One region of the Providencia sp. UF-183 genome, then DNA from elsewhere that is predicted to be linked to it. Evidence: predicted binding sites of a transcription regulator. Region 1 holds the regulator's gene; the other holds the start of a gene.
The links. The regulator Fur, encoded in region 1, represses iron uptake genes when iron is present. The targets are predictions, from matches to a motif close to ATAATAATGAGAACNACTATCAA.
Positions count from the first base shown of each region.

Region 1 (5,466 bases):
GTTCCCTGCTTCGTGATTCTCATTCTGAAGTGCTAATGCCCGATTGAAAACAAAACGACAAGCCCCTGCAAAGCGCCGCATATTGCGCTCCTGCTGACCATTCGGTCTTAACTGGAATTTAAAGGCTTGTAGGCGTTTCATTTTATCTATTATATTTTGGTCTATGAAAAAAGAAACCGATATTCGCCGTGGTAGGCATTGTGTATTCCTGATGCACGTCCACTTGGTCCTTGTTACAAAATACAGCCGAAAAATATTTGATCAGGATGCGATTGAAAAACTACGAGGCTACTTCTCCAGTGTTTGTGCCGATTTCGATGTTGAACTGGTTGAAATGGATGGTGAAGGTGATCATGTTCATTTATTGATTAATTATCCGCCAAAATTGGCGAGATCTAATCTGGTTAACAGCCTTAAAGGGGTATCGAGTCGATTACTTCGACGGGATCGCCCTGATATAGCACAACGTTATTACTACAAAGGAGTTTTGTGGACACCCAGTTATTTTGCTGGGAGTTGTGGGGGCGCACCAATATCCATTATCCGCCAGTACATTGAGTAACAGCAAACACCTAGTTAGTTTAAAACCCGCGCCTTATATCCTCGTCCTGAAGGACGAGGTTTTACGGCTCACTGGATAAGTGTTCAAAAAAGCATCACCTACATAGCAAGGGGTGCTTTTTTCTTAAAACCGCGCTTTTTTTCGCCAATCAAACCTATTCCCTCGCCTTGCAGCTATAGCACTAGGGGATTAGCTAGGGTATCATGGCGCGCTGAATTATTGGCACACCCTTTTAGCAGTTATAGACATGGCAAAAGAACAAACTGATCGTACTACTCTGGATTTGTTCGCTGAGGAACGAAGGCCTGGGCGACCTAAGACAAGCCCACTATCACGGGATGAACAATTAAGGATCAACAAACGCAATCAATTAAAACGCGATAAAGTGAATGGATTGCGCCGAGTTGAACTTAAACTAAACGAAGAAGCTGTTGCTGTACTGAATCAGTTAGCTGAAGAAAAAAATATAAGCCGTAGTGAATTAATAGAAGAAATTTTGATGTCACAACTTCAACAAGTTGATGAGACAATACTCAAGTAACGCTATCTTAGTAAATCACACAAATTTGACAGACTTATAAAAGTTTTTTCGCCAGAATAAGGCATAAAATTCTATTTATTTTCGTTCTAAATGAGTTCTAGAAGTTGAGACACTCCTTCTTTCTCTCTTAGAAAAACAAGAGGTTAATCAGTTTATGGCAGTCATCGGTATTTTCTTCGGAAGTGATACAGGTAACACAGAAAATATTGCCAAAATGATCCAAGAAAGATTAGGCAAAGACGTAGCAGAAGTTCATGACATTGCAAAATGCAGCAAAGAAGACATTGAAGCTTTTGACATTCTACTTCTTGGTATTCCAACTTGGTACTACGGCGAAGCACAATGTGATTGGGATGACTTTTTCCCAACATTAGAAGAAATTGATTTTGAAGGTAAACTCGTCGCTCTCTTTGGCTGTGGAGACCAAGAAGACTATGCAGAATACTTCTGTGATGCGATGGGGACTATTCGCGATATCATCGAACCAAGAGGTGCGGTGATTGTTGGGCACTGGCCAACCGAAGGCTACCACTTCGAAGTTTCAAAAGGTATGGCAGATGACAACCACTTTATCGGATTAGCGATTGATGAAGATCGCCAACCGGAGTTAACAGATGAACGAGTGGATGCATGGGTCAAACAAATCTCTGAAGAGATGTCATTAGCTGAAATTCTTGGCTAGTCGATTAAAAACAAGCGTTACTCTTGGCCGAATTCCTTTCCGCTCAAAATGCACCATCGCGGAACGGTCATTCGGTCTAAAATAATCGATTAAATATCCTAATTGGATAGACTTATAAGAGATTATCAAAATAATGAGACAATGCATGGTTTCTATTTTTATTTTCCATGCCTATAATTGTAAATCAGTTTAGAAGACAACTGGATTTATGTTAAAAATGTCTCATTATTGTTAAATTTATGATTTAAGATACAGGACAAACCCGCATGACAGACAACAATAAAGCATTGAAAAATGCTGGACTCAAAGTCACTCTTCCAAGACTTAAGATTTTGGAAGTACTTCAGGAGCCTGAGTGCCACCACGTCAGTGCGGAAGATCTCTATAAAAAGCTGATTGATATGGGCGAAGAGATCGGGCTAGCGACTGTATACCGTGTATTGAACCAGTTTGATGATGCAGGTATCGTTACGCGCCATAATTTCGAGGGTGGAAAATCCGTATTCGAATTAACTCAGCAGCATCACCATGACCACTTAATTTGCTTAGATTGTGGTAAAGTGATTGAGTTTACTGATGAATCGATTGAAACTCGCCAAAAAAATATCGCCGCACGTCACGGTATTAAGCTGTCTAACCACAGTTTGTACTTATATGGCCACTGCGCTGATGGTGATTGCCGCGATAACGCTGACGCACACGAAGCAAAAGAGTAATAAATTAATCACCATCATATTTTGATGGTGACCCATTCTTCAAAAGCCTGATAACCACCATTATCGGGCTTTTTTTATTGTATCCATCCACCGATAAATTAAGCATTCTCAGTGAGAATATCCATAATTTCTTTCATTTACTTTATATTTATCACTAAAATATGTCGTTAAGGTGAAATATTGAAGTGTTCTATAATAAGTTGCAATTCACTTCAAATCCTTTATATTGTTTGACGGATGAACACACCTTCTCTATTTGAGAATATTTACAATGATATCATAGTGATGCATAACGTTATCTAAAATATACCTTGCATCTTTTTTTCATATCACTGTCATATAGTTTATCTAATTAACGTCTAAAATAAGTTCAGTATATTGCTATATAGTTTTACTTTTTTTAATTTAACAAACAATTTAAGTGTAATAAAAAAGTTAAATTACAACTATATGATGTAATTTGTATATTTTTAGCTAGACTTATTTGGATTGTTCTCGTACTTCGTAAGAGATTAACTGATGAAAAAAACATATCTTTTTATTAATACTAGTTTTTTCTTCTGGTTTCTTACTTTAATAGGATGGTTTTTTCGTCATACAGCCATCACCTTATTTTCATTTGTATTATCAATTCTGTTCTTGATCTTATACTTCAATCAAAAAAAGGTAAGTAAAATGTTCACCAAAAGACAAAACAAACAAACCCCTGAAGAAACCCCTACCATTCGTGAACCTGAAATTACTTCTAAGATAGAAGAACACGTTACGATATCAACGCCAACCCTTAGTGAAGAAAAATCGAATACGATAATTTCGAGGGATGTGATGTTTGAAGGTAATATTACCTCTAATGAGCAGGTCCACATTTATGGCAAAGTCGTTGGTAACATTACAGGAAAAGATAATACCGTTAAAGTTATGCTAAATGGCCAAGTGACGGGTAATATTATTTGTAAAGAGTTGATTATTAATGGTCGAGTTGAAGGTGAATGCACCTCTGAATCCATTAGCATTGAAAATAACGGCGAAGTCCATGGAACGATTCACTACAGCAGTTTATCGATTAAAAAAGGTGGCATCCTTTCTGGACAAGCTAAAGTCAAAAATAGTGTTACTCATACAGATAAAGTCACGCAATTAAAAGATAAAGTAAAACATGATGTACCTATCATCAATAATGAAGGTGATAAAGGAATTGCTTCGTTATAAAAATTTGTTTTTCTGCACTAGGATAATGACTAAATAATAAAAATAAGGTGAATGTAATCCACCTTATTTTTAATTTTCAAACTCGCAATATAAGTATATTTTCTTATTTTATTAGGCCATTTGAAACTACGTATATATGCTATGTGTGTTTTAGTCGGTTACCATCATACTTATTTCAATGGTAACCACTATTTATTTAATTCATTAAAAAACCGTAAATGGCATCATCACCATAAACTTAATATCTTTTTCATCTTGGAAGATATTTCCATAACCACCACCATAGCTAGGAATATCGGTATGGTTATCATATTTGGTAAAGTGTAATTTAAAGAGCGTATCTTTTGCTCGACCAGTTTGAACGGTATATAGAATATCAAAGTTCCATGCACTTTCTTTTAAACGCACATCTTGGGCATATTGGGTATTTGTGCTTGGCTTTGCATCCCAACCATAAATATAGGATGTACCCACTTTCCAGCCTGCGAGATCCCAATTTTTAAGGTCGTACATCACACCTGCATATAATGCTTTTTCATTGTTGGCGTTCCAGTCTGAACGACCATCCCACCAAATATCCATACGCCCATTGGATGTCGCCCAGCCCGGCGTCATGCGTTGCAAGAAGTAGCCTTGATTACCTTCCGCTTTAACATAGGTTCCCTCAACTTTAAAATCAAACTGTTCATAGGTATAGCCTAATGTCATCGCTTGCAACCATGCTAAGCCATCATAAACGTCATTGACACCGCCATCAGAAACTTTATCTTTAGAACCATAAAATTGATATGAGAGACGCAAATCGCGTTCAGCAACAGGCACGGCATACGAAACTTTAGCAAAATACTGATCCATATAGTCTTTTGCTTGACCATAAGCCCCTTCTAGCACTAAGTTATTTTTAAAATCATATTTAAACCCAATGGAATGCAAATAGCTGATCCCAGTTTTGCCATCGGCTTCACGGAAATCATACATTGAGCGATACCATGGTGCTTTATAACGGTCTGTCCACATATAGGACATGCTTAACTCACCATTTTGCTCAAAATCAAATACACCACCGACTTCCAAACCACGATAAGTCCCCGGCATGTAACTCCAGTGTGAAGCTAATAATGTTTGCCCAGTAGGTTGAATATACCCCCCTCTTCCCCAGAAAGGACCATATTTTAATTTCGCCGCCGCTTTATAAAACGTTACACCACTACGGTCGCCAGTCCATTTTTCATCCCAACGTGATTTGGCGTCACTAAAACCAATTTCATTGGGTGCAGCAGGGCCACTGTTTGATAATTCGATCGCGGTAAAACCCGCTAAATCCAAACCGATAACATCTTGAAAATAGCCAGATGAAAAGTCTAGGCTGGCATTGAATGTGGAGTGTTTAAGATTATCTGCATACTTTTTATATTTATCGCTATTTGGGTCTAAATCCTTACGAGAACGATCCCTTTGCCAGTAATAAAGTCCACCTGTGAGTTTTGAATCTTCAAGGAATTGTTCTGCGTGAGTCATTGGCTGATACGCGATAGGCAGCATCGCGATGGCGATTTTTAAGACGAGCAACTTCCTGCCAGTATTGACATGTTTATTAACCATTCTTGTATTCCTCTAATATTTTTTATGTTTTATTTTTTCGGCCGAAATACGATTTAACTTTCCATTTAAATCTAAATATTCACAATAACTTATGTTATTTGTGATGTGATTAGCCTATTTTTTGCGACGCGAATTATCAACACAGATACTGGCT
Region 1 covers NZ_JBSICD010000008.1:189,291-194,756, reverse strand. Annotated here, with positions in the region: gene AC4IFT_RS10115 (RNA-guided endonuclease InsQ/TnpB family protein) at 1-141, opposite strand, end outside; gene tnpA (IS200/IS605 family transposase) at 164-562, shown strand; gene ybfE (LexA regulated protein) at 810-1,103, shown strand; gene fldA (flavodoxin FldA) at 1,258-1,785, shown strand; gene fur (ferric iron uptake transcriptional regulator) at 2,052-2,501, shown strand; gene AC4IFT_RS10090 (bactofilin family protein) at 3,177-3,710, shown strand; gene chiP (chitoporin ChiP) at 3,915-5,312, opposite strand.

Region 2 (5,466 bases), on a different contig from region 1:
TTTACGGTCTCGTTCCATATTATTTTCCCAGCCATTACGATTGGTCTCGCAAGTTTTCTTGCGGTACTACAAGGCTTATGGCTAAAAACACGTGACGAAGACTATATAAAACTGTTCCATTTTTGGACCAAAGTTTTTGCAGTTAATTTCGGAATGGGCGTGGTATCTGGATTGGTGATGGCATACCAATTTGGTACCAACTGGAGTTTCTTTTCAGATTTTGCGGGCGGAATTACGGGTCCATTACTCACGTATGAAGTGTTAACTGCTTTCTTCCTTGAAGCGGGTTTCCTTGGTGTCATGCTGTTTGGCATGAACCGCGTGGGTGAAAAACTGCACTTTTTTGCCACCTGCATGGTTGCATTGGGTACCATCATTTCCACTTTCTGGATTTTGGCATCCAACAGTTTTATGCAAACGCCACAAGGCTTCGAAATCATCGACGGCCGCATCGTCCCCGTTGATTGGTTAGCGGTCATTTTCAACCCATCGTTCCCATACCGTTTATTGCACATGACCACGGCAGCGTTCCTTGCGGCGGCATTCTTTATTGGTGCTTCTGCGGCTTGGCATTTACTCAAAGGCAACAAATCCAGTGCGATGAAGAAAATGTTTTCCATGTCGCTGTGGTTGATTTTAGTGTTAGCCCCACTCCAAGCGTTAATCGGTGATGCGCACGGTTTGAATACACTGAAACATCAACCGGTTAAAGTTGCTGCGATGGAAGGCCACTGGGAAAACAAACCAGGTGAAGCGACACCGCTTATTTTGTTTGGTATTCCAAACCAAGAGAAAGAAAAAACCGAATATGCCATCGAAATTCCGTATCTTGCGAGCCTGATTTTAACCCACAGCATTGATAAACAAGTGCCTGCGTTAAAAGAATACGCACCAGAAGACCGACCGAATGTATTTATGGTGTTTTGGTCATTCCGCGTGATGGTCGGTTTAGGCTTATTAATGATAGCCGCTGGGGTTTGGGGATTATGGCTGCGTTACCGTAAAAACCTGTATGAATCCAAAACATTCCTGCGCTTTATGTTCATCATGGCGCCCTCTGGATTAATTGCCATTTTAGCGGGCTGGTTTACCACTGAAATTGGCCGTCAACCTTGGGTGGTCTATGGCTTGCAGCGCACCTCAGATGCCGTCAGCGCCCACGGTGAAATGCACATGAGCATCAGTTTAATCGCCTTCTTTGTGGTTTACGGTGGAGTGTTCGGTATCGGCTACATGTACATGATGAAATTAATTCGTAAAGGTATCGCGGAGGACGCAGCTCATGGGCATTGATTTACCTCTTATTTGGTTTGTCATCATCGTATTTAGTATGTTGATGTATATCGTCATGGATGGGTTCGATTTAGGGATTGGCATTCTCTATCCTGCCCTAAAAGATAGCCAAGACCGTGACTTAATGATGAATAGCGTTGCCCCCGTTTGGGATGGTAACGAGACGTGGCTTGTGCTCGGTGGTGCGGCCTTATTTGGTGCATTCCCCCTTGCCTATGCAATTGTGTTAGATGCGTTATCAATTCCACTCACCTTTATGCTATTAGCCTTGATTTTCCGTGGTGTGGCATTTGAATTTCGCTTTCGGGCGGACGAATCTCACCGCCGCCATTGGGATCACGCATTCATCTGGGGTTCTATTTTTGCCACGTTCGTTCAAGGCGTTGTCGTGGGTGCCTTTATCCAAGGTTTCCACGTAGAAAATCGCACCTTTATGGGTGGCTACTTTGATTGGTTTGCCCCTTTCCCGCTATTTTGTGGTTTTGGCTTAGTTGTCGCATATGCCTTACTGGCTTGTGGCTGGCTAATCATGAAAACAGAGGGGCACCTACGCCGCACGATGTACCGCATTCTGCGTCCATTAACCTTATTGATGGTTGCAGTAATTGCGGTTATTAGTTTATGGACACCAATGCTTAATGAAGCCATTTTTGACCGCTGGTTCACGCTGCCAAACTTGTTCTTCTTCTTGCCTGTTCCATTATTGGTTCTGGGTTGTACATGGCTAATCTTAAAAAGCGCAAAGCGCCAGCAACATGACAGTGTGCCATTTTTGTCCGCATTGATGTTGATTTTCCTCGGTTTTACCGGCCTTGGGATCAGCATTTGGCCGACTCTGATCCCACCCGCAATTAGCTTCCGTGACGCAGCGGGCCCTTCTGAAAGTTTAGGCTTTATGTTAGTGGGCGCGTTATTCATTATTCCTGTTATTTTGGTTTATACCTATTGGAGTTACTATGTCTTCAGAGGAAAAATTACCCCAGACCAAGGCTACCATTGATACCGCAGTGGCTTCCCCTTGGTGGAAAAAACTCGGTTGGATGGCAATTATCTGGCTAGGAAGTGTGTTAGCACTGTTTGCTTTCTCTTCCGTATTTAAGTTGATGATGACCGCTGCTGGGATGAAAGTGAAGTAGATAACTCAAGTGCCTTATGTTAATACCTAAGGCACTTTTTTGTTTTATGTGAGGCAGATAGGATGAATATAAATGGTTAAATAATTAATATTCGTGATATGATAATGATAATAATTACCAAATAATAAAATTATCATTAACGAAGGAGACCGTCCGTGGCTACTGAACAACCCGTTGAAAAAAATATCTACCGCCCGGCGCCACCGCAGCTTATTCAAGTTAAATCCATTACTGATGTCAGCCCCTCGATCCGTAGCATCACCTTCACCGGTGAAAAACTTGCAGACTACCCAACCGACTGCGAAGGCGGACACTTAAAAATCTTTTTAGCCCCTGACTTATCTAGCCAACCGGCTCTGCCTATCCTCAGTAAAGAAGGCCGTAGTTGGCCTGAAGATAAACCTCGCCCATTTGTGCGCACCTATACCGTAAGAGCCATTCGCCCTGACGTTAGCGAAATCGACATTGAATTTGCCATGCATGATGGTGCGACAGGGCCTGCCTATTTATTTGCCCGTGATGCTAAGCCCGGTCATTGGATGGGGATCACTAACCCTGGCGGCCCAGATCCACTGTTGCCAAGTCGAAAACACTATTTTATGGCGGGGGACTCCAGTTCACTGCCTGCTATTGGCGCATTATTAGAAAAAATGCCAGCAGATGCCCAAGGAAAAGTGGTGTTACGCATGGATAACCCAGCGGATGTACGCCCACTTAAAAAACCTGCTCAGGTTGAAATCATCTGGATTTGTGGCGATATCAGCAAAACCGCTGAATTAATTAGCGCATTTAAATCATGGGATATCCCGGCTACTGACTGTGCATTTTGGATAGCAGGTGAAGACCAGATCATTCGTGATTTACGTCGTTTTGTTCGCCGTGAAAAAGGGTTTGGTCGCGATGATATCTACGCGATCCCCTATTGGAGACATGGCTATGATGAAGAAGGTTATCACCATGAACGCCATGCTGTAATGGATAATCCTGACGACTAATTCCGTTTTACATTACCCTCAACGCTTATCAGTTGCGTTATCGCTGATAAGCGTCTCACTACTCCTTGCCTCCCCCGCCTTTTCGTTTATTTGTATCGAATCCCCCTATCCTGTGCATTTTTTTATTGCGATAAATGTTATGTTATAACATAATAAAAATAGACATCATCAAAATAGGAAATGACAGTGCATAAACACACATTATTAAATACCGCGCTCAGTGCCATTTTTGCCATTAGCAGTTTTTCTGCTATTGCACACGGCTCACACAGTCACGCACACCCACAATCAGAAAAAGCCCTTCAAGCTTCAAAAGGCATTTTTGAAGATTCTGATGTCAAAGACCGTTCGTTAAGTGATTGGCAAGGTGTATGGGAGTCAGTTAATCCTTTATTATTAAATGGAAAGTTGGATGCTGTTTTAGAAAGTAAAGCGCAGAAAAATAAAGATAAAACAGTTGAAGAATACCGCGCTTACTATAAAAAAGGTTACGCCACAGATGTTGACAGTATTGGCATCGAAAATAACGTGATTGAATTTACTCAAAACGGTGTCGTCAATAGCTGCCAATATGCGTATTCAGGCTATAAAATTTTACATTACACTTCGGGTAAAAAAGGCGTTCGCTACCTGTTTGAATGCCAAGATGCTAAGTCCAAAGCGCCAAAATACATTCAATTTAGCGACCATATTATTGAGCCGCAAACGTCAGGGCATTTCCACTTATATATGGGCAATGAGTCACAAGAGAAACTATTGGGGCAATTAGACAACTGGCCAACCTATTACCCGTATTCATTAACTGACGAGCAAATTGTCCACGAAATGCTGTACCATTAATCAACTGTAATTAATAAAAAATATGCCCCAGCTATCACTTATGGGGCATATGTTCGTTACTCTCGAGGCAAATCAATTAGTCGTTATAGGCCAATAACGCTTTATGGCACAATTGCGATCTCACACAATCATCAATGGTAAAGTTCACCATCGAGACCATTTCATCACTACTGAAACGTTGTAACGCATCTGCAAGACCCGATTGAACCCCATTAGGTAAGTCGCACTGGGTCACATCCCCATTCACAATCACCGTGACGTTTTCCCCCAAACGCGTTAAAAACATCTTCATTTGGGTGACCGTAACATTTTGCGCCTCATCTAAAATGACAATGGCATTTTCAAACGTTCGGCCTCGCATATAGGCAAATGGCGCGATCTCTACCTTCGCAATTTCAGGGCGCAAGCAATATTGCAGGAACGAACTCCCTAACCGTTTTGCTAGAACGTCATACACAGGTCGAAAGTACGGCGCAAACTTTTCCGACATATCCCCCGGTAAAAACCCGAGGTCTTCTTCTGCCTGAAGAACTGGCCTTGTCACAATGATCTTGCTGATATCTTTATTAAACAATGCATCGGCGGCTAATGCAGTGCTGATAAAGGTTTTACCACAGCCCGCTTCACCATTGGCAAAAATTAACTGCTTGTGTTTAATCGAATTAATATAGAGCTTTTGAGCTTCATTTCGTGGCAGGATTGGTGAGCCATCACGACGCTCTTTTGCCATACCGATAGGCTCAATGCCTGTCAGTTCAGCGAAGGACGCAACGTTATTCATGTCAAACCGACCAGAACGTTCTTTACGTGATGAGCGTTTCATTTCACGACGTGCTTTTGTTGCAGCTTTCTGTCTACTCATAGTATTAACCCTTCCAGGTATCAGTGATGTCAATTTCAGATGACTAACTATTCAGAACAGAGAGGAGCTCCCTTCAAGCTCTTGGTTAACGATAAAACAGTGTAATGTGGTTCAATCCTCTTGCTTTTTAACAGGCCATAAAAAAAACCGGTTAGTCATCTCACCATGACAATTTCATGATGGAGGCTAACCGGTCTTGTTCTCGTGTTAACAAATACTTACTTCCCATTAGTTTCTCCTGTGACAGCGATACCGTTAAACTAATGAATCTGTATGACACTAATATGACAAACTGCAATATTTTTTGTGACTCAGTGAGGCGCTGTTTTCATTGCAATTT
Region 2 covers NZ_JBSICD010000020.1:54,330-59,795, reverse strand. Annotated here, with positions in the region: gene AC4IFT_RS17245 (cytochrome ubiquinol oxidase subunit I) at 1-1,293, shown strand, start outside; gene cydB (cytochrome d ubiquinol oxidase subunit II) at 1,283-2,293, shown strand; gene AC4IFT_RS17235 (DUF2474 domain-containing protein) at 2,250-2,429, shown strand; gene AC4IFT_RS17230 (siderophore-interacting protein) at 2,585-3,424, shown strand; gene zinT (metal-binding protein ZinT) at 3,611-4,264, shown strand; gene phoH (phosphate starvation-inducible protein PhoH) at 4,341-5,126, opposite strand.
Region 2: the regulator Fur is predicted to act here: its motif matches at 2,528-2,550, upstream of AC4IFT_RS17230 (siderophore-interacting protein).